2 regions of the Chungangia koreensis genome follow, and region 1 is predicted to be linked to the other one. Evidence: a T-box and tRNA genes for the amino acid it is inferred to sense, from the RefSeq annotation. Region 1 holds a T-box; the other holds one or more tRNA genes.

What was found. The T-box of region 1 lies ahead of ACFOZY_RS05425 (valine--tRNA ligase). A T-box ahead of a tRNA ligase gene usually reads a tRNA of that ligase, here a tRNA-Val.
Region 2: it encodes a tRNA-Val, which carries the amino acid that the T-box ahead of ACFOZY_RS05425 (valine--tRNA ligase) is inferred to sense. The anticodon was not compared.

Annotation. Positions count from the first base shown of each region.
Region 1 covers NZ_JBHSEC010000005.1:217,218-228,965, reverse strand. Annotated here, with positions in the region: gene ACFOZY_RS05455 (GspE/PulE family protein) at 1-1,392, opposite strand, end outside; gene ACFOZY_RS05450 (type IV pilus modification PilV family protein) at 1,492-1,947, shown strand; gene ACFOZY_RS05445 (PulJ/GspJ family protein) at 1,966-2,376, shown strand; gene ACFOZY_RS05440 (hypothetical protein) at 2,342-3,757, shown strand; gene ACFOZY_RS05435 (VanW family protein) at 3,790-4,950, opposite strand; gene ACFOZY_RS05430 (hypothetical protein) at 4,934-5,839, opposite strand; gene ACFOZY_RS05425 (valine--tRNA ligase) at 5,948-8,590, opposite strand; T-box leader at 8,640-8,861, opposite strand; gene ACFOZY_RS05420 (hypothetical protein) at 9,116-9,943, opposite strand; gene hemL (glutamate-1-semialdehyde 2,1-aminomutase) at 10,235-11,527, opposite strand; gene hemB (porphobilinogen synthase) at 11,527-11,748, opposite strand, start outside.
Region 2 covers NZ_JBHSEC010000002.1:293,511-305,258, forward strand. Annotated here, with positions in the region: gene ACFOZY_RS03065 (UDP-N-acetylmuramoyl-L-alanyl-D-glutamate--2,6-diaminopimelate ligase) at 1-415, opposite strand, end outside; gene ACFOZY_RS03070 (M42 family metallopeptidase) at 419-1,480, opposite strand; gene ACFOZY_RS03075 (ATP-binding protein) at 1,793-3,196, shown strand; gene ACFOZY_RS03080 (aldehyde dehydrogenase) at 3,246-4,634, opposite strand; gene ACFOZY_RS03085 (manganese catalase family protein) at 4,796-5,365, opposite strand; gene ACFOZY_RS03090 (spore coat protein CotJB) at 5,382-5,654, opposite strand; gene ACFOZY_RS03095 (hypothetical protein) at 5,651-5,875, opposite strand; gene ACFOZY_RS03100 (hypothetical protein) at 6,231-6,383, shown strand; gene ACFOZY_RS03105 (MDR family MFS transporter) at 6,445-7,722, opposite strand; gene ACFOZY_RS03110 (DNA-3-methyladenine glycosylase family protein) at 7,772-8,614, opposite strand; tRNA gene ACFOZY_RS03115 (tRNA-Val) at 8,706-8,778, shown strand; gene ACFOZY_RS03120 (hypothetical protein) at 8,907-9,416, opposite strand; gene ACFOZY_RS03125 (hypothetical protein) at 9,430-9,570, opposite strand; gene ACFOZY_RS03130 (replication-relaxation family protein) at 9,585-10,172, opposite strand; gene ACFOZY_RS03135 (FtsK/SpoIIIE domain-containing protein) at 10,105-11,376, opposite strand; gene ACFOZY_RS03140 (hypothetical protein) at 11,688-11,748, opposite strand, start outside.

The DNA.
Region 1 (11,748 bases):
TTTTCCTATGTAAAGCTTGTCCAACTGGATATAGCGCTTGGTAAACAATTCTCTTTCCACATTGGTCGGCTCGTACTCAGACTTACAGGACGAACAGATACTACGGACAAGTCGTTGTGATACCACACCCCGGAGGGCGGAGATGACTAAATACGGTTCAACCCCCATGTCAAAGAGCCTTGGAATCGAACTGATCGCATCATTCGTGTGAAGCGTACTCAAAACAAAATGGCCAGTCAACGCTGCACGAATCGCAATTTCAGAGGTTTCCTCATCCCGCATTTCCCCTACCATGATGACATTCGGGTCCTGTCTCAAAATGGCCCTTAATCCACTGGCAAAGGTTAGATTGATTTGAGGGTTTACTTGAACTTGGTTGACCCCTTCCATCTGGTATTCGACAGGATCCTCAATCGTAATGATATTCAAGGATTCCTTATTAATATAGTTGAGCGCTGAGTAAAGAGTAGTCGTTTTCCCAGAACCCGTCGGTCCAGTCAATAATACAATGCCTGATGGCTGTTCAATTAACTGGACAAAGGATTGTAAGTATCGTTTGTTAAACCCTAAATGACTTAGTGGTTTGACTGCATTTGAAAGATCTAATAAGCGGATCACTATTTTCTCTCCGAATACTGTTGGTAGAATGGAGATACGCAAATCTACTGATTTCTTCCCTTGCAGCCTGACCCTTCCGTCCTGAGGAAGTCGTGATTCCGTTATATTTAAGTTTGCCATAATTTTGATCCGAGCAATCAATGAAGGATATTGTGATGGCTGAATGACACGATCTGTTTTCAATAACCCATCGACTCGATATTTAATGACCACACTCGTTTCTTGTGGATCGATATGGACATCACTTGCTTTCAGCTGAACTCCTCGCTGAAGGATTTGATTCACTAAACGGACGGCAGGCGCTTCCTCATTTGACTCAGTTGTGGCGGATAACCCCACATCATCCGACTTTCTGGATATCTTCTCAATCGTTTCTAAAATATCGCTTTTAGATGAAATGACTGGTTGTACCTTAAAACCGGTCATCAACTCAATATCATCGATTGCGACATAATCCATCGGGTCAGCCATGGCCACCCGAATTGTCTCTCCGTTTTTCTCGATTGGAAGTATGTAATTTTGTCGAGCAAAGTCATCTCCGACAACCTGAAGCAAACTTGCATCAATTGGCACCATAGTTAAAGCTACATGTGCAATCCCAAGCTGATACTCCAGTACTTCTATTAGCTGGCGATCGGTTAAATAGCCCCGCTCCACAAGGGCATCACCCAGTCTTTGATCTTGAGACTTTTTCTGAAGCGTTTCCTTTAATTGTGCTTCCGTAATGATATTCGCTCCGACGAGTAAATCACCCAGTCTTTTCCGATTCGGCATATCTCTTCTCGCCCCTCTAAATATCTTAATGTATAATCTAAGTATATAGGAAAATGGTAGTAAATTGATATGATTTCTTAACTGGGGATGGTATACATCATGAACCATGTGAAAAAGAGTAATGGGTTTACCCTTATTGAAGTTTTAGCTTCTATTGTCATTCTTTCAATTGTCATTGTGTCATTCTTATCCTTCTTTCCACAGATGTCTTTGTTCAATGAAAAGACGAAAGACAATTTGGATGCGGTTACGATTGCTAAAGAATTACTCGTTGAAATGAAGTTAGTGGAATATACAGATATTATAGATAACAACAATTTAGTTCTACCAACCGATCCTTCAACGGAACTTTTAACAGATTCACTGCAATCCTCCTCTGAATTTTTGGTTTTAAGCGGTACATATAGAGAAAAAAATATTACTGTGACAATCAATCGAACAGAAGAAACCTATTTAGGGTCAAACCTTAATAAACATGAAATGAGAATAGAAATCTTTGAGTCTCTTGATGATTTAAATCCTTCCAGTACGATATTTGGATATATTAAACATTAACTTACACAGGAGTAAAATATGAAAATTCTGAGGGATGAACATGGTGTCACGTTAATGGAACTATTAGCTGCCATTATTATATTTACAATTTTTGCAAGTATAATTTGGGGATTCTTTTTCCAATCTTTGAAGTTTAATGATGCTGAAGTTACGAAACAACAGTTACAACAAGAAGCAAATTTAATCATTGCGAGTATTCAAGAAGCTCATATAAAGGGACAAAGTTATATAATCCAGACGAATGACTCGAACACTGTCCTTACAGTGAAGGATTTAGTATTTGAACATCCTCAGATTAAATATGAAATTTTAAATAGTATTCAAACACCGGTTATAAGCAAGACTTTGGAAATTAAATTAAAACTAAGCAGTGCTGACAATCCAGCCATTACATATGAAATTCAAACTACATTTAGTCGCATTAAGTAAGGAGAGAAACCGAATGTTCCCCTTCTCCAAGGATGAAAAGGGCTATACGCTTTTATTAACTTTGTTGCTAATTGTCATTATTATCTCTTTGTTGACCACCTTTTTATTTGCATCTGTCACGCAACAAAAACAAATTGAACAGACGGACAAGTCATTCGAAGCAAGTTCTGTAGCGGAAATGGGAGCAGAGAAAATACGTACGATTATATTAACTAAGTATGAAGATATAAAATCCGAGCTGCGCGTATGTGTCAACACTTCAAAGCCAGAGGAGGTAGTTGAGTGTACAGAAACCGCGATAAGTAAAGTAAGAGCTATTAAAGATTCTATGAGCTCCTATAGTTTAGACGGTTCTTCACCTAAAAAATATAGTGTATTACCGCAAGTTACTTCAGATAACGTTTTTTATCAATATCAAGTTAAACCATTTAATAGCAACAGCACAGTAGAACAATTTAAAATCGAAGTTGTAGGTGTTATACCTTCAAATCAGAAAGTAATAAACTTAACATTTAATTTACCATTGGCAATACTTGAAGAAAAAGAACCGGATGATGGTGGAAACAATTCTGGCGGGCTCATAGATTTTCCGTTAGAAAGCAGTATCTTCCCACCTCCCGCTTCACTGCCAAAATGCTCGGGCAAACTTGCATTGCCCCAGTGTAAATTAGACGGAAATCAAAAATTTACTTGGGATGATTTTAGACTCGATCGCTCTACCATTTATATCGATGGTAGCTTGGATTTTAAATTGAACGGTAAAAATAAAGAAAACGAAGATTTAAAGGATTCAACTATTTATATCCGGAATCATTCCGATCTATATTTATCGAATCCCCTTACCTTGAAAAACGGTAAGATTTTCGTTTATGACATTGTAGATTTCACCTTCTTCTCGGGTCTAAACTTAGAAATGTATATTGAGCAAAACGCAAATATCGTGAATCATTTTGATGCAACAAATAGCAAGATTGTTGTCGGTGGAAATGTGACGATTATAGATAAAAAAACCATCACAATAACAAACACTAAAATGTTAATTAAAGGGAATTTAGAAGCTGACAATCATAAAAACGTGTTTGTCAAAGTTGATAGAGGTTCCACTTTATATTTACAAGGAGCTCAAAACAATATAGAACAATTGATCGTATATAATAATTCAAAAGTGTGTATTGACAATCATGCTAAAATCGATAATTTGTCAATCCAAACGGGAGGAAAGGTATTCCTCCCAGCAACCTATAGCGGAACTGTTCCAAATGGGGCGACCAAAATATCAAACTACAATGAAGAATGCTCACTCAACTCCCGCAATGACTATGAGGTTTCTCCAGTATTAACGGAAGATGATATTACATCTGATGTCACTTATGGAAATTAAAGAAAGAGGAGGCATTCCGCCCTCCTCTTTCTTTATCTCTCTACATCTTCTTGATTTTCCTCAAACACCCGATACCATTTCTCAGGTATAGGCAAGTACGAATCTACTGCATGGGTGTATTTCTTCCAAATTGAATCACCGAGGCTTACTGAACGAACGACGGTAGCTTGTACGCCATTCTCCCCTTCCACCTCATACTCATCAGAATAATCTTCAACCGGGTACACAATTACTCTGGGCTTTAAAGTCTTTACCTCTTTAATTGAAGCTTGAATGTTAACAAGTGAACTGTCACCTACAATTGAAATGAACAGTTTTCCATCTTTCAATGTAGATTGGATACGCAGCGGCTTGCCATATTCATTCCTTATTTTTAAATCATGCTGCGCATCAATGAATGCTTCATACCCTACTTCCTGATTGTACCGGTTATCAGTCGTGACTGTTCTTTCAACAATTGAAAAGGGACTATTCAATGCTGCTTTATAAATTGCTGAAGCCAGTTCATTTTGGAAGCCTTCTGAATAAAGACCATTCGATTCTTTTAAGTAGATATCATTCAAAGAAAAGACTTCGTCCTTTTTGATTGTCATCTCCTGATGTTTTCTCATCCATATATTAGCACTTACATCCCCTTCTTTAATAGATAGTGTATTTGTAGAAAAGGGCAAAGTTTCATCCACTAATCCACTTATGTATTCAGTTAAATAGATTTTATTCGGAAAATCAGTCAGATACTTTGCATGATCCAGTAAATCATTCTCAAATCCTTGATAATCTATTTCATCAACATCAATAAGTGAAAGTCCTTCATAGACGCTATGTAAGTTCTGTTTATTCATTTGAAAATGAAGCTCGTTTCGTTCCCCTGTCCGGGCTTGAGTCACAGAGGTCTGAATATCAAATTCTATAAAATCCAAATCCAACTTCTCTTTCTCAAACAAAAACTGGATGGTAGGTTTCTGATTACTCTTCCAGCGTTCTGTTTCTTGTGTAAGAATGAGAATTGCCTGCTCTTTTGATAGTCCGTCTACTTTCACAGGACCGACGTATGTTTCATTTCCAAAGTAGGAAGCGTCTGCATTACCACTTATTGCATTTACTCCCGTTGAAACACCAAATGCAATGGCTACCATGACCATACTGACTAAGAGGGCGAGAATGATGAATTGAACACTATTTCGTTGTTCCATCGTTATCCCCCCTCTTCCCATGGTAGTATAGCTGCGATAGATCCTCGAACTCTACATCCTGTTCTCCAATGTATTCACCTTCAACTTCATCGCCTGTTAACAATGCGTACTCTTCTTCTAAACTCGCCGGACGGTCTTCTAATTCATAAAACTCCAGAGGCTGATCACCCTGATTTTCAAAATCAAACCCGATAGAAGTAGATTGCTCACCGCCATACATTGCGTCTAATCGGCTATTCAGCCACTCATCGGACAATTCCTCTACTTCCAATGAACTGGTGACATCATCATGATTTTTTGTTTCTAAATTTCCCTCTACAGTTTCCACCAGTAAATCATCTTGTTCCCAAACTTCTATGACTTCATTTGAATCATTTATTTGTATAAGTTCTGTCATTTCAATATAGTCGGCAAAATCACTGTTCATCAATTCTTCCGACTGATCATTGGTTGCTCCGCCTTTGTCGTGAGTATCTTCATCATTTGAATGAACTATTGGTTGAATTTCCTCAACGTTCTCATCTATTTTATTTCGGGACGTTACTGCGAGTTGACTGACCTTGTCATCATAAATGGACCGACCTTTGCCAGATTCTTTAAACTCTAAAGGAAAAGGTTTATGTTTCATATCTTTTTCAATAAGATTAATGGGCTTCAGCCATTCCATCTTCTTCCCGAATAAAATCGCCAAAGCAAGCAATAAACCGGCAAACACCATGATTCCGTACCACCAGACGAGTGAATAAGCAGCAAAGACGGAAAGGAAGACAATCAATCCTGATATGCCTGTTACTATGTATAAGGGCTTCTTCTCTACTTTCAGCGGGAAGATTGCGATAAGTAATAAAATGACTATGAAACTTATAAAAATGGATATTCCTATTACCAAAGTCGCATCTCCTCTCTTCCACTCTATTATACATGGTGTTTGTTTAAGCTCCAATCATAAATAAAAGAGTTGCCCCTTCGTCTCTCGACAAAAAGGCAACTCCCCTCATTACAAACTCTTCAATTCATTCAACCGTTTTTCAACTGTTGCATGTTTCTCCAAGTAGTCCTGTTCTTTTTTACGTTCCTCCGCTACAACCGCTTCCGGTGCTTTGGAAACGAAGCGTTCGTTTGAAAGCTTTCCTTGAACCAATTTCACTTCTTTTGCCCATTTCTCCAATTCTTTCTCAAGGCGGGCAATTTCTGCGTCTTTATCAATTAAGCCTTCAAGCGGCATGAATAGTTCCGCTCCGGAAACTACAGCTGACATGCTCTTGGCAGGTGCCTCGACTGTAACACCTAATGTAAGTGGTTCTGGATTACAGAAGCGTTCGATGTATGCTTTATTCTCTTCCAAAACAGATAGAGTTGCATCATCTTTTGCAGAGATGTACATTGGAACTTTCTTACTCATCGGTGTTTGGACTTCAGCACGGATGTTCCGTACCGCACGGATGATATCTGTAAGAAGCTTCATGTCAGACGCTTTCGCTTCATCTGTCAAGGAAGCATCTACTGTCGGCCATGCTGCAACCGCAATAGACTCTCCTTCATGCGGAAGATGCTGCCATATTTCTTCTGTAATGAACGGCATGAATGGATGTAATAAGCGCATCGTTTGATCAAGAACGTATGCCAACACCGAACGTGTCATCTTTTTCGCATCTTCATCTTCACCATACAATGGCAGCTTCGCCATTTCAATATACCAGTCACAGAAGTCATCCCAGATGAAGTTGTATAGTACACGGCCAACTTCACCGAACTCATATTTGTCAGCAAGCTTCGTCACTAAATCGATGGTCTCGTTCAAACGAGTGAGGATCCATGCATCCGCAACGGATTTCTTTCCCGACAAGTCAATTTCCGAGTATGTCATGCCTTCCATATTCATCAATGCGAAACGGGAAGCGTTCCAAATCTTATTGGCAAAATTCCACACTGACTCAACCTTTTCATAAGAGAAGCGCAAGTCTTGGCCTGGTGAAGAGCCTGTAGATAGGAAGTAGCGTAAGGAGTCTGCACCGTACTTCTCGATCATATCCATCGGGTCGACACCGTTTCCAAGGGATTTGGACATCTTACGTCCTTCTGAGTCACGAACCAAACCATGGATCAACACATCTTTGAACGGTCGTTGGTCCGTGAATTCAAGACCTTGGAAAATCATCCGGGAAACCCAGAAGAAGATGATATCATATCCAGTTACTAATGCATCGGTTGGATAGTAACGTTTGAAGTCTTCGCTTTCCGTATCTGGCCAGCCAAGTGTCGAGAACGGCCAAAGAGCTGAGGAGAACCATGTATCCAAAACGTCCTCATCCTGTTTCCAATTTTCCTCATCAGCCGGTGCTTCGTGGCCAACATAGATTTCACCTGATTCGTTATGGTACCAAGCAGGAATACGATGTCCCCACCATAACTGCCGGGAAATACACCAGTCTCGGATGTTTTCCATCCAGTTCATGTATGTCTTCTCGAAACGTTCAGGTACGAAGTTTACTTTACCCTCTTCTTTTTGTAGATTGACAGCTTCTTCTGCCAAAGGCCCCATCTTAACGAACCATTGTGTAGAGAGATATGGTTCAACGACAGCTCCGCTCCGTTCTGAATGTCCGACAGAATGCATATGGTCTTCAATCTTGAAAAGAACACCCATTTCCTGAAGATCTTTCACGATTTGTTTACGGCACTCAAATCGATCCATTCCTTCATATTTGCCTGCTCTATCATTCATCGTTCCATCTTCATTCATAACTAAAACGCGTTCCAAATTATGACGGTTTCCGATTTCGAAGTCATTCGGGTCATGTGCAGGAGTGATTTTAACTGCCCCGCTACCGAACTCCATATCAACATAGTCATCCGCTACAATCGGGATTTCACGACCTGTAATCGGCAATTTAACAGTCTTGCCAATTAAGTGCTTGTAACGGTCATCCTTAGGGTGTACCGCTACAGCTGTATCCCCTAACATGGTTTCTGGCCGTGTAGTAGCAATTTCAATTGAACCAGTACCATCAGCCAATGGGTATCGCATATGATAGAATGCACCCTGAATATCTTTGTAAATTACTTCGATGTCCGACAAAGCAGTCTTGGTTGCCGGATCCCAGTTGATAATGTATTCGCCACGGTAAATTAAGCCTTTTTCATATAGCTTAACAAATACCTCACGAACAGCTTTTGACAATCCTTCATCGAGCGTGAAACGTTCACGGGAATAGTCAAGTCCCAATCCTAACTTCGCCCATTGTTCACGAATGTGGCTTGCGTACTCATCTTTCCACTTCCAAGTTTCTTCAAGGAATTTTTCGCGCCCCAAGTCATATCGGGACTTCCCTTCACTGCGAAGCTTTTGTTCAACCTTTGCTTGAGTCGCAATTCCTGCATGGTCCATACCCGGAAGCCACAAAGCGTCGTAACCTTGCATACGCTTCATACGAACTAAAATATCTTGCAGCGTCGTATCCCAAGCATGGCCTAAATGGAGCTTACCTGTAACGTTCGGTGGAGGAATCACGATAGTATATGGCGCCTTGCCGCTTTCCGGCTTCGCTTCAAAAAACTTCCCTTCCAGCCACCATTCATAGCGACCTTTTTCGATCGACTGTGGATCATACTTTGTCGGCATTTTAATTTCTTCTGTCATGTTAAGCCCTCCTATCGTTTTTTGGGAAAACAAAAAAACTCCATCGTCTTTAAAGGACGAAGGAGTTGTTCGCGGTACCACCTTTATTCGCAGACGGCATATGCCATCCGGCTCTCAATCAGTTAACGGCTTCAAACCGGCTCCTACTACTGAATTCATAGGAACTGCTCCAGGGCGACCTTCAAACGCCTACTGCCGGAAATCTTTCACCAGATGATTTCCTCTCTAAGGACGGTACGAACGCTTTACTCTTCCCAATCAACGCATCGAAATATAAAGTTATCGTTATTGTATGCCAACTGTCAGATTTTCGTCAAGTCATTTAGAGAAAGGATGTTGAAAAATGCGAAGAGGTTACAATCCTTGGCTACTTCCACCATGGTTGAGGCGGTGCCGATTTTATTGTAAATCCATTATCATTCCGCTTTGTGTATTCCAGTTGTTAAGGACGTTATTCTTTCCGACAACCGGAGATTTTCTGTTCCTCTGTCTGCTAATCGGACTTTGTTTTGCATTCCACCATGATTATATTTGATCGTTGCGGAATGTGAAAACGGAATACGTGTCCTTCAAGTCATTCAAGAAATTCAATTCACTCTGATTCTTTTTGGCTAACGATTTATCTTCTGCCACATCCACCACTTCAACGGCATGAACAACTGGCTGAGTGACTGCAACCGGCTGAACTACCGGATGCTGTTCTTCTATAGATTCTTCCTCGTCCATTGCGGATGATTTAGATTCTTCGAAAACTGTTTCAACGGACTCATACTCATAATCCGGTGTGGAAGATGTTGAAGATGAGGACGATGACGAACTACTTTCAAACACGACGGTCTGCGTCGGAACTTCCACTGCATCCGACATATTCAATTCTTCATCAACTTCCAATGTATACGTGGCGGCACCTTTCATCCCTACAGCTTCTTCCGCCTTGTCAGCAGGCTCTGCGTAAGAACAGGCAACTGTCCATCCAACTTCCACGCACCCCGGGAATGGATAGTGCATCTTGACATCTTGTACTTCTAATGATGGAATATAGCCATTCTGAATCCGCTCACGGGGGATGTCCACCGTTAATGGAACCGCATATTCAAAATAACCATTGTTATCCTCTTCCTGCATTTCAATAAAGTCGATGACAACGCCATCATATGGCCGCGGGAATGTTCCTTCAAACGGCTTGAACTCCACGTTCGCTGCAATATGATAAATGCCATTCAACCTGACAGAATCACCGGATACAGTATTGGTGCTTTGTGGAACGATCTTTATATCCGGTACATTAGACGGGCTGCCGTATAACTGTGGAAAATGAAACGTCTCTTTTAATTCCCATGTGACAGTTTTCAAAATGAATTGCCTCCTCGATTCGGATTCTTCACTATAGACATACTTATGCAAGAGGTAGAAGAATCATGCCACCGATGAATAAGTTCTCCACATAGGAAGGCTAGTGAATTCTATACGGAAGAACTTAGTCGTGAATAGGATTTTGATGTACACTTCGATCCAATAGTTGTATATTTAGTAAATTTGGTAGTATACATCGCCCGCTTCATAGTTCACCTAATGTATTTGTTTGTAAAAGTCCATATATAAAAGGGATTTGCCATCATAAGGCAAATCCCTTAACATATCCAATCAGCGTGCCAATTGGGCGAAAACTTTGTGGAACGCTTCCACTGTTTTCTCGATATCTTCTTTTGAATGTGCAGCAGATAAGAATAGTCCTTCAAATTGTGATGGTGGTAAGTATACACCTTCTTCTGCCATCAAACGATAATAATCAGCGAATAATTCCAAGTCAGACGTTTTCGCTGTATCGTAATTAATGACATCCTCATTTGTAAAGAAGAATCCAATCATAGATCCAGCACGGTTAACCGTATGAGGAATATTATATTTCGACGCCGCTTCACGGAAGCCCGCTTCTAACAGATCACCAAGTTCGATGAAATACTCATATGTTTCTTCCTGTAGCTGACTAATTGTTTCAAATCCAGCCGTCATTGCCAATGGGTTACCAGATAGAGTACCCGCTTGGTAAATCGGACCGCTTGGAGCTACCCTCTCCATGATTTCACGCTTGCCTCCGAATGCTCCTACAGGCAGACCGCCTCCGATGACTTTCCCTAAACATGTCATGTCAGGCGTTATGCCGTAATACCCTTGGGCACAGTTGTAACCTACACGGAAGCCTGTCATCACTTCATCAAAGATCAGAATCGTGCCATGCTTTTCCGTTAATTCGCGAAGGCCTTGCAAGAATCCTGGTTGTGGTGGTACAACCCCCATATTCCCCGCAACCGGCTCTAAAATGACTGCTGCCAATTCATGGCCGTACTCTTCGAATACTACGCGAACGCTTTCCAAGTCATTATATGGAACCGTAATTGTATTTTTGGCAATGGACTCTGGTACACCTGGGCTATCAGGCAAGCCAAGAGTGGCAACGCCTGAACCCGCTTTGATCAGCAAGCTATCTCCGTGTCCGTGATAGCTGCCTTCAAATTTCAAGATTTTATCTCGACCAGTGTAGCCGCGTGCAACACGAAGCGCACTCATCGTTGCTTCCGTACCGGAAGAAACCATTCGAACCATTTCGATAGAGGGTACACGTTCCATCACTAATTTAGCCAATTCGTTTTCAATCAACGTAGATGCTCCAAAGCTTGTTCCGCTTTCTGCTACTCGTTTAATAGCTTCGACTACTTTAGGATTGGAATGACCTAAAATTAGCGGACCCCAAGAAAGTACATAGTCGATATATTCATTTCCATCAATATCTGTCAGCTTGGAACCTAAACCTCTCTCCATGAAAATTGGATCCATGTTCACCGACTTAAATGCACGGACAGGGCTGTTTACCCCTCCTGGCATCAAATTGACCGCTTCAGCAAATGCTTTTTTCGACTTCTCGTATGTTTTGCCCATTATTTACCCTCCAACCAGCGTGCTGCATCTTTAGCATGATACGTCAGAATCAAATCAGCTCCTGCACGTTTCATGCCAGTTAATGTTTCTAATACGACAGATTTCTCGTCGATCCATCCGTTTTGCGCTGCTGCTTTTACCATGGAGTATTCACCGCTGACATTATAGGCCACTACAGGTAAGACGAAGTTGTTTTTCACGTCACGGATGATATCCATGTA
Region 2 (11,748 bases), on a different contig from region 1:
TTGTTCCCGAAAGAGCAGAACGCTCACCCGTGTTTTGTAATATTTGATGGATAATGCCGCTTACGCTCGTTTTTCCATTCGTTCCGGTTACCCCGATCATCGTCATTTTCTTCGACGGATATCGATAGTATGCGGAAGCTAACCAACCAATTGCGCGATGTGTATTTTGGACGAGTACAAGTGCCGCTTTTGAAAAATCGATCTCCACTTCTCTCTCGGCTACAATGATCCTCGCTCCGTTGGCTATCGCCTGGTCAACAAAATCATGGCCGTCTACAGTGAATCCTTTTATGCACACAAACATGCCCCCAGGGAGGACACTGCGTGAGTCGACAGCTAAATCTTCCACTTCTTCCGGAAGCGTTCCTAAAACCTGTTTAACTAAAAGGCAGTTTAGAAGTTCCTTTGTCAGCATTCATCATCCCTCCTGCTTTTCACTCATGGGTGATGTGACATAGGCATACAGCAATGCATATGTGGCTTTCAACGAATCTACATGTGTCCGTTCAAACGCATGGGAAGCTTCGATTCCCGGCCCGAATAAAGCATGCTTCACATCAAAGCCAGCACGAATCGCCGCAGAAGCATCAGAGCCATAATAAGGATAGATATCCAACTTGTAATCGATCGCATTTTGCTCTGCCAATCCGACAAGCGACCGTGTCAATTCATAATGGTAAGGTCCGCTTGAATCCTTAGCACATATGGACACTGTGTATTCGTCAGATTCCTGTCCGTCACCGATTGCCCCCATATCGACAGCAATATACTCTACAGTTTCTGCAGGAATATTTGAATTTCCGCCATAACCGATTTCTTCATTGTTTGAAATATAAAAATGAGTAGTATGCGGGAGAGCCGTCTCTTCTTCTTTAATAGCCTTCATCAATTGTAAAAGAAGTGTAGTACTCGCTTTGTCGTCTAAATGACGGGATTTTATGAATCCTGAATCTGTGTATTCGAATCTCGGGTCAAACGACACAAAATCACCGACACTAATTCCAAGTGCTTTTACGTCATCGGCATTAAAAACTTTTTCATCAATACGGACTTCGATGTTTTCTGCACTTCGTTCCGCTTTTGCAGAGTCTTTATATACATGGACAGTTGTTTGGTGCATCAAGATCGTCCCGCGGACAGTCCCTTTAGCTGTATGTATATAACAAGACTCACCTTCTACCGCATTCCAATTGAAGCCGCCGACCATCGTCAGTTTCAAACGTCCGCTGCTTTTAATCTCCTTCACCATCGCCCCAAGTGTATCTGTGTGGGCTGTCAGTAAGCGATGACGACTTTGATCTTTCCCTTCAATTGTCGCAATCAGTGCGCCTTTGTTCGTCTTTTTGAATGAAATGCCATTTTTTATGAAGAAATTAGACATATATTCCATAATTTCATTTGTATAACCGGAAGGGCTTGGAATGTTCACGAGTTTCTCTAACAACGCAACTGTTTCCTGCTCCTTGAATTGAATTGTCATAAGTCAAAACCTCCACTTTTTACGATGATAACAAAAAACAACATTTTCCGACAAAGAATTTTCGTGTATGATGGGTACATACGTAAAAACTTCCCAATATTTGCCGACTGAGGTTCAAACATGAATTACTACTCTTTACTTTACAACAAGAATATAGCAACCATAAGCCTTTTTATCCTTGGCTCACTGCTTCACCTCATAGCGATGCCTATCTTTCCGCAAGAGTTTACAGTCACAACTCCTTATTACTGTTTACTATTTGGAGCGATCATGTATTTCGTATGCATAAAAAGGAAAAATTGCTGCCCGTTTATGTGGATTATGATCATCGGCAGTAATCTTGCCGTTTTCCACTTGAATGTAACGGCACCCCTTTTTGTCCATACCCTATTTTTCATTGTGCCTTTTATTCTAAGCGGGATCTATAATATCCCCCGTCTTAATATTACTCTTTTATGTTTAACATTGGTAGAGAGCACCTACTTGTATTTAAGTTACAAAGAAACTTATTTCTCGACCATCCAGATTTATGATCTTTATGCGGTATTCATCTTATTTGCTTATATAGTTAGCATTTCATTCGTGAAAGCCCTCATCACAAGAGCTACTTGGAACGGCATCACAAAGGAACGGGATACAATGGAGAATCGATACACTTCCAAGCAGAACTTCCTTCGTCTTTTTATTGAGCATACGAATGATGCCATCGCTATATTCGATTTGGATGATTCCATCATGGAAGTAAATCCGGCCTTTGAAAAAATGTACGGTTGGTCTCGGGAGGAATGTATCGGAAACAAACTCCCGTTATATCCGGAGTACCGAAGAGAAGATGTACGGCGCCGTTCCAGAATGGTCCGTAAAGGTGAGAGTTTCCAAATGCTTGAAGTGAAAGATGTTAAAAGGGACGGCACAGTAATGGATGTGCAATTGACACTTAATCCGATTTTCAATGAAAAGGGAGACGTCATCGCCACGTCATTGATTGCTCGAGATATCTCTTTTAAAGTAGAAAAAGAAAGACTGACTCTTGAAGCAGAAAAGTTGAAGGTTGCTGGAGAGATGGCTGCTGGGGTTGCTCATGAAATCCGTAATCCGATGACAGTCATTTCCAGTTTCGTACAAATGATGAATGCCGAGCGACATAATCCGTATCGGGAGTATACCGCAGTAGTTGAAACTGAATTGAAGCGGATCGATGAGATTCTCAGTGAGTACTTAGTTCTTGCCAAACCAAGTGCAACCATCAAATCTGACCTGAACCTTCATAAATTAATCAGTGATGTCATGATTTTATTCGGGCCGGAAATGAACAACCGGAAAATTACGGCGACTGTCGATTCAGTGGCTGCCTGTGCAGAAGTAGTTGCCGAAGAGAAGATGATGAAGCAGTTGTTCATCAATCTGTTGAAAAATTCGATTGAAGCTGTTGAAAATGCAGGGATCATTCAAGTAAAAATAGAAAATCAGAATGATCACTTCATTGATATCACCATTACGGATAACGGGGTTGGAATGAGTGAGGAAGTTCTAAATAAGGTCTTTGAACCTTTTTATACGACTAAAGAAGCTGGAACAGGTCTTGGTATGATGATTTCACAAAAAATCATAAATGATCACGGTGGTAAAATTCATATTGAGAGTGAAATGGACGTAGGCACTTCCATTAAGGTTACACTACCGGTTGTTCCTACAAATTCACCCGTATACGCATAAAAAAGATCAAGATTTGCCTCTTTGGCTAATCTTGATCTCTTTCTTTTCGTTAGTTAAACATTGACCGAACTAACTTGATTTTATTTTTATATGGCGGGTACGCAATCTTTAATGGGATCGTAGTATTCTTTTTCATAATCGATTTCGCGTGAGTGAACGATTCAAAGCTGTATTTGCCATGGTAGGCATTTAATCCGGAATTCCCGACTCCACCAAAAGGCAAGTTTACATTGCCGACATGAGAAATGGTGTCATTGATGCAGCCTCCTCCGAATGGTAATTCGTTCAGAAAGAAGTTCTCAGCCTTTTGGTTCTCGGTGAACATATATGCAGCCAGCGGTTTTGGACGCTGACGGATTTGGTGAACAATCTCGCCTAAATTGTCGTATGTCATAATCGGTAAAATCGGTCCAAAGATTTCATCTTCCATTGACGGGTTGTCCCATCCGATGCCATCTAAAATAGTCGGCTCGATAAACAAATCATTCCGATCGGTCCTGCCGCCAAAGACGATGTTATTCTGCTCTTTACGTAGAATTCCCTCAAGGCGATCGAAATGGCGTTCATTAATGATGCGAACAAAATCCGGACTTGCTTGTGTATCGTGGCCATAGAAGTCTTCGATTGTCCGGGTTAATTTTTTCAGGAATTTGTCCCTTACAGAATGATGCACAAGGACGTAATCAGGTGCAACACATGTCTGCCCAGCATTTGTGAACTTGCCCCAGGCAATCCGTTCAGCCGCCCGTTGAATATTCGCCGTCTGATCGACGATAGCTGGACTTTTTCCTCCAAGTTCCAGCGTCAGTGGCGTCAAACGCTCGGATGCAGCCCTCATGATCACCTTGCCGACGCTGACACTTCCCGTAAAGAAAATATAGTCAAACGGTGCATGGATCAGGACTGTCGTTTCTTCTTTTTCTCCCTCTACAACTCGTACATATTCTGGTTCAAATGTTGATGAAAGCATTTTTCTAATGACTGCACTCGTATGGACAGCCATTTCAGACGGTTTTACTATCGCACAATTGCCCCCTGCGATTGCACCGATTAGCGGCTCCATAACAAGTTGGAATGGATAGTTGAAAGGAGCAATAATTAGAACCGAACCATACGGCTCACGCACGATGAAACTCTTCGCCGGTTGTAAGTGAATCGGCGTTTTAACCTGTTCTATTTTCATCCAGTCATCTAAATTCCGAACCATAGTATCGATACTATCTAAAACGAAACCAACTTCCGTTACGTATGCTTCGAACTCACTTTTGCGCAAGTCCTTCCACAACGCCTGAAGAATTTCAGCTTCATATATTTTAATGGTTTCTTTCAAACGAAGAAGCCGTTCCTTCCGAAAATCGGAGCTTTTCGTTACACCTGTGTAATAAAACCTCTTTTGCTTGTCCAACATAACGGCAACATCTTTTTCCGTAAAATTCATGGATTCACTCCCCTTCTACGGTATATTTTAGTGTCATATTCAACTGTTTGCAAAACATTGACTATAAAATAGACTGCCCGGAACTTTCCGGGCAGTGTATAGTAAACACTTTAAATGGCATGATCTATTTAGCCATTACAAAGTGGAATTTTGCGTTGAAATTAGAAAATCTTCTTTTGATTACGATCTTCTTTAATCATTTCAACTGCTTCCCGGAACCTCATCGAATGGATATTTTCACGTTCGCGCAAGAAGCGTAAAGAATCATTAATATCTGGATCATCGGAAATATCAATCAGCCATTGATATGTCGCTCTCGCTTTTTCCTCCGCTGCGATATCCTCATATAAGTCTGCAATCGGGTCTCCCTTTGCCTGAATATAGGTTGCTGTCCAAGGTGCGCCTGCCGCATTATGATAGAACAACGCATGGCCGTGGTTAACGAAGTGCTCCCCAAGCCCTGCCGCGACCAGTTGATCAGGGGTCGCATCTTTTGTCAGCTTGTAAACCATCGTTGCGATCATTTCCAAATGAGCAAACTCTTCTGTCCCGATATCCGTTAGTAAGCCGACAACCTTATCAGGAATGGTGTACCTTTGATTCAAATAACGAAGGGCCGCTGCAAGCTCCCCATCGGCACCACCATATTGCTCGATTAAATATTTCGCCAATCGCGGGTTACATTGGCTAACTTTCACTGGATATTGCAATTTTTTATCATATGTCCACATAGGATCGTCTCCTCCCTTAAATCTGCCATGGCCAAGGTGGCTGACTCCAGCGCCATCCAGCTTCCAGTAATTCTTTCGAAGGGACGGAATGCATATTCAGTGGACCGAATTGCTGTTCATATTCATGGCGCACATGCTTTGCCCATTTCGTCGCTTCTCTCCACTTAGTCAATGCTTCTAAGTCATTCGGATGGGTATCTAAATACAGCTGCCATTCCACAACCTCGAAATCGGCAATCTGCACTGCATTAAGCATCTCAAACTGTTGTTGGGAAATTCCGGTCGTCATGAGATGCCTTCCTCCTTGGAAAAGCCATCTACGAACATTGGCCAGAGAGTTCCATGCATGAGAGCAGCTTCAGGTGAGAACTGCTTAGCTCCCGCCGGCTGGAACGTATAGAATAGTGGCGGAGGCAGGACATATTTTTTAACGACCATTGGTGGACACGGATTCAATCCGGAATTATATGGATAATAATAACCCCGAAATACGGACTGTCGTATTGTCATCACTCCTCTGTGCTTATATTATGTAGGCAGTTCACTCATGACACGGCTTCATGAGTTCTTTTGAAATATTTAAAATAGAAGAATTTTATTTTTTTATTTTTTCTATACATGATTTTCAAATGGAACGGACATACTTAAAAGTACTCGGTGAGACAAAAAGAATCCGTGAATTTTGAAACAAAAACTTAATATTGCATAAATCATCGGGAAAAACCCTGTTCCGGCAACTGTTTCCGCCCACTTTCCGAAATTGATCATTTCAAGTAAAGAAGGGATTACCAGTTATTTCCGAATTAAATATAGAAATGTTGGGTATAGAAGAGTACACTCAATTTAGAACAGGAGGAAATGAACCATGATGAAAACAGACAATAGTTGGTGGGAAACAATCTTTACAGGAAGCCTGTCATTAGGGATCAATAAGGAACGTTTAACTGAACTTGAACAGGAAAACTTCCTCTATTTCGAAGAGGATGAGGAACTTACGGAGGTTCCACAGACACAGTGATGCGGATGACAGTTGCCGGCCGCTTATACAAAAGAGGTTACATATGAAAAGCAGCTCCCCCTTATAAAGAAGAGGAAGCTGCATTTTTTTGTTCAAAAATGTTGAAAATCACCCGGTAAAGGATTGCACTAATTACCGCGAGCAAGGCAATGATCATGAACGTCCAGAAAAAACCGAACCAAGCTGTCATCGGTATAGAAAGAGGTGCAATCATTCTCCCAATCGTATACCGCAAACTCGCAGCAGCAAAATACTGTCCCCGCTTATCCTCAGGCGCCAATTTCGAAATGAAACTTTGTTGGATCCCCGTTACGATCAACTCACCCAATGTGAAGAGGAACATCGCAATGACAAATATATAAAAATGTCCGAATAAACCGAAGATGACCATCGAAATTGCATACAAAATGGAGGAAGTGAAAAATACATTCTTTTCTTTGAATCTTGTTACCCATTTTGTTAGTGAAACCGTCAAAAGAGCCACAATTAATCCATTTTCAGAAATGATGAAACTGAATGCCTTTTCCCCTGTGATGATTAGTTCTTTGCCGAAAAATGTACCTAATGATTGTCTGTCGATCACTTCAGACATATATACTGGCAGGAGAAGATCCAGCTGCATAAAAGTTTGAGCTATTAAAACTCCAGCGAAGATAAACAGCAAGAACAACTTGTCTTGCATAATAATCCCGTATTCTTTCAATTGCATCTTAACTGCTCCTATAATTCCACTCGATTTCTCCTTCATGACCTGCATAGTCTCAGCAGCCAATGATTCTTTTGTAAACTTATATAGAATCCAAGACAGAAGCAGGCACACTGCAGAACCGAATAAAATCAAACCGAAACGATGCTGGAAGAAGAAAATCCCCCCTAAAATCGGTCCGATGACAACAGCAATATTTGTTGACGTATAGAAAACGGCAAATACCCCACTCCGATGCTCCTCCGGAACTAAGTCTGCCACAACCGCCTGACTTGCCGGCCAGTAAAACGAGCCGAAGACACCCGCCAACGTAAATCCGATGAATGCCAGCATAGGCGATTCAAGGAACGGTGAATTCCCGATTGCAAATAGAAGGAAGGATATTCCCTGCCCTGCCGCTGCAAAAACCATCATCGTCCGTCGCCCAAACCGGTCTGCACAATAACCGCCGACTAAATTGGCGGCTACCGAGAAGACTTGTGAAATAATCATTAACATGCCTGCAGCCGTCTTTCCGAACTCATCGGCAAAATAAATCGCAAGGAACGGGAAGAACATCCAGAATGTTATATTCATGAATGCTTCTCCTATTAACCTTGCTTTCAAACTACGATCCCAATCTTTTATTCTCATGTTATACCCCAATGATGTTTTTCTCTTATCTTATCATTGTGAATATTGCTTACTCAATGCTTCTCCACAAATAAAGTGATGCATAGCTCATGAATGGTGTCCATTGTGGGAAGTGGGCAGCCATATCTTCAGCTTTCGGCTTATCATCCAATCTCCAAAGTTTTTTAAGTGCATTCTGAAGCCCGATATCTGCAATCGGGAACAAATTAGGCCTTCCTAAACCGAAAAGAAGGAAATTCTGCGCAGTCCATGGACCGACGCCCCGGTAATGAGTGAGCGTACGGATCACTTCATCGTCATCGAGCAATGAAAGTGAATGGAGGTCAAGCTCTCCTTCTGCGACCGCCTTCGATAATCCAATGACATATTCCGCCTTTCGTGTACTGAACTGCATCTCACGGAGGGTTTCTGGCGTTAGCTCCGCTACCCGTTCCGGTTCTGGATAGAACCAAACTCCGTCAACCTGGTGTCCGAAGGAGTGAACAAACCGCGTAGTTAATGTATGTGCAAATTTGAGATTTAATTGCTGATGGATAATGCTTTTTGCGAGCGAACCATAGAGATTGAACTCTCGCACAATCGGCGTCCCTCTATGTTCCTTGAAGATTTCTGCGAGATTAGTTTGTTGGAAGTGGTCATTAATGGGCTCTAAAGAGCGGTTGAAATGGAAGATTTCCTGAATGTGCTGGAATTCTTCCGGCGAATCTATCCCGTTAATTTCGAATACGGGACTCTCCATAGACCCCTTCCCTTGCACGGTCGCTACCTTATAGCCAGGCAAAGGAACCCTGACTTCTTTCCTCTCTTTATCAACAGCATGTAAAGGATCCAGCGACAGCCGATCCAACACTCTATCAAAATCGTACGGGAACGATAACTCAACTCTTTCCATTCTTCTCTCCCCCAGATTCAGCGAACTTTTTTAAATTATAGCATTGACTTTGCACTTATTCTCGATATAATAGAACTTGTCCCAGATATTCGATTCCGTAGCTCAGCTGGGAGAGCGCTACCTTGACAGGGTAGAGGTCGCTGGTTCGAGCCCAGTCGGAATCATAAGAAAAACCCTTGATACACAAGGGTTTGTGGAAAGCATTCTTCTTAAATGGAGGGTGCTTTTTTCTATATTGATGTTAATTTGATGTTAAAATGTAAGACAAGCCATTGCAAAAGATGGTAATTGTTTAGATAGCTGCTCCTACACCTGCCAACAAATCAATGAAAAGTGGTGACATTTGCACAAGCACATATCCAAGTCCAGCATTCATGATCAGTTTGAATCCATTATCTTTCAACCCCACCATAATCATTAATGCTCCACCTGCCAACATTACTCCTGCCACAGGTAATGAAAGAGCAATAATCAAATCAACAAGCGGATCGAATGCAGAAATAATTTTCTGTTTTACAGCATCAGAAATCGGACCACTAACAGCAATCATCTGCTCTTCGTAAAAGCCTCCTGGCATTACCTGAGTGGTACTTGCATATGATGGACTTGAAAAGTAGGTGCTTGATGAATAACCACTTGCGACGGCGGTTTCAGTAATCAAATTACCTACAATCGGAATGGAAGCGAGTGCAGCGAGTTTCGTTGTTACTGGCTTCTTTTCTTTTGGTTTCGGTTCATATTTCTCCTTTAGATCATCCAGATAAGACCTTGCCATATAATCTTCAATACGGATTGTCGTCATGTTGTTTTCCCCCTTATCGTTTTGCTTGCTTATATGCTTTATAAACAGTCAAACCAATGCCGATACCCTTTGCGACTTTATCCATATCCAATTTCCGTTTCTTCCTCTTTGGTGCAGGTCTCTTCTTAGCCTTTTTAATAGCCGTCTTAGCCATTTCTCCATCCTTCCTTATCTAATATCATTCAATGTATAAACACGTCCTGTGAGACCTTCCATAAGCTCTCTGAGGCTTTCTCTACGACTCTCTAACTCTGTTATCCAAATGAGGTTAAAGGGTTGCCCAGTAAGTTCTTTAATCTTTCTGTACTTCTCAATTTTCTCTTCATTTTTAGCCATTGTTTGAGAACAATCAACTTCCACAATTGCTGGAATGTTATTCATCATGAACTTTGCATCACAAACAATATAGGTTTCCCCGGCTTTCATCTTGACTTCATTTTTCCATGTCTCCGGACATTTAAGGTAGATGTACAGTTGATTCCTCAAAATGAAGTGTTTAATATTCGCTGTCTTTCTACGTTCCACATCACTTCTAACTCTTTCCCGACCTTCTTTGTTTAGATAATAGACATGCTCTACACCTACTGTGAAGGAAGAAAGATATTGAGACATATCTTTCAATATCCTATTTGCATTCCGGACACTTTTTAGATCATGTAGCTGCTGAATCTGTGAACGAGTTAAATAATCAAGCTTCTTCAAACTCAAGAGAATGCTGTCGATTCGATTTTGTTTTGCTAACGATTGTTTGTTCATGTGGACCACCCTTTCTCATAAATGGTGCGATTAGGTCACTGATTTCGTCATTTGTCATGTATGGTGTTTGAACGATTATATTTTTATTGAGTTGGTATATGGCGCGCCCTCGAATCTCCGGAAGATCCTCAGCCCCTCCTTCGTCCAGAACTGCCCTTGATTGAATGTTAGTTTTAAGTTTGAAGCACACTCTTGCTCCGATGTTTGGTCTAACCTGTGAAGGTATGGTTTCGTTTGTCGGATATTGAGTACAGTAGATTAGGTGATAACCTGCTCCCCTTCCCCTTCGAGCAATATCTGCCACAATGTCCATGCAAATACCATCCTGTGCCATATCAGCAGCTTCATCTACAATGATGAAGTGTCGGTCCTTTATGCCCGCTTCCCTTGTATCCTCGAAACCACTTTCAACTATCTTTTCAAGCATGGTATTCATATTCTGTTGGACTGTTTGAAGGATTTGGCGGGCCTCTACAGGGTTTCTACCGTAGTATTCGACCTGTTGCATATTAGAGAACCTTTGGAACGCTGTACCGCCCTTTAAATCGATTAAGGATAGATGTACATAGTTCGGCTGTTGGGTGATAAGAGAAGTAACAAGCATCTTCAGATATTGTGATTTTCCGAAGCCTGTCGTCCCTGCTACGATGATGTGAGGTGTTTTAGCGAAGTCATGATAGATAAATCCTTTACGGTTCTCTCCAACCGGCACACGCCATCCAGTGGAGAAATATGAGTCATTCCATTGTAGGTAATCCGATAATGGTTCATTGTACACTCGAATTTTTAACATGCCGTCAAAGTCGATATCAATTTCTTTCTTGCTCTTTTTTGGCTCAATCATTTGCTTAATCTGTGGAAATACATTTTCATTCCACCTGATGTTCTTTAGATCGGATGGATTAAACTCCAAATACTCATGTCGAACATTCAAACCATCCTCCAATACATGCTTAGCTTCTTGTACCTGTTTGGAAGACATACCAAGTGGTAATTGGTAAACGTATTCCGTTCCTCCCTCCACAGTTCGTTTCTTCTGTAGACGGATCGTTTTTGTCTTTCCTTGTTCCTTCACCATCATTCCTGTGTTAGCGAAAATCCGTTGAATCTTTTCGGCATCGTTTGTTGCTGGTCCGTTTTGTTTTAAATAAGCCCATCCTGCAATTCCGGCCATTACAATTGTTGAGCCGACTTCAAGAATCATTCATCTTCCCCTTCCCTATCGATTTATTATTTTTTATTTTTTTATTTTGAAAAAGAAAAATTAAAAACATCTCCTATCAAATTTCAAAGCGATTTAGTTACCACACAACGCCACCTTCCTTTAGGTATTTATGGAATAAATAGTTGCTCATAAGAGGAATGTACCTGACAGCTAATCCACGACTGTTTACAGCGGTTTTTTAGTTGTTCCTGGTCTTCTTCCAAGTAGGTATATACTCAGGTATATTCTAAGTGAGGTAGTCTTATGACAATAAAAAAACAAAAAAAAGGAGGACAAAGCCCCCTTTTTCATCACTTTACATCTTCAGTTAGTCCTAATTGTTCATAAAAATCTTTTGTCTCCACAGTGGGG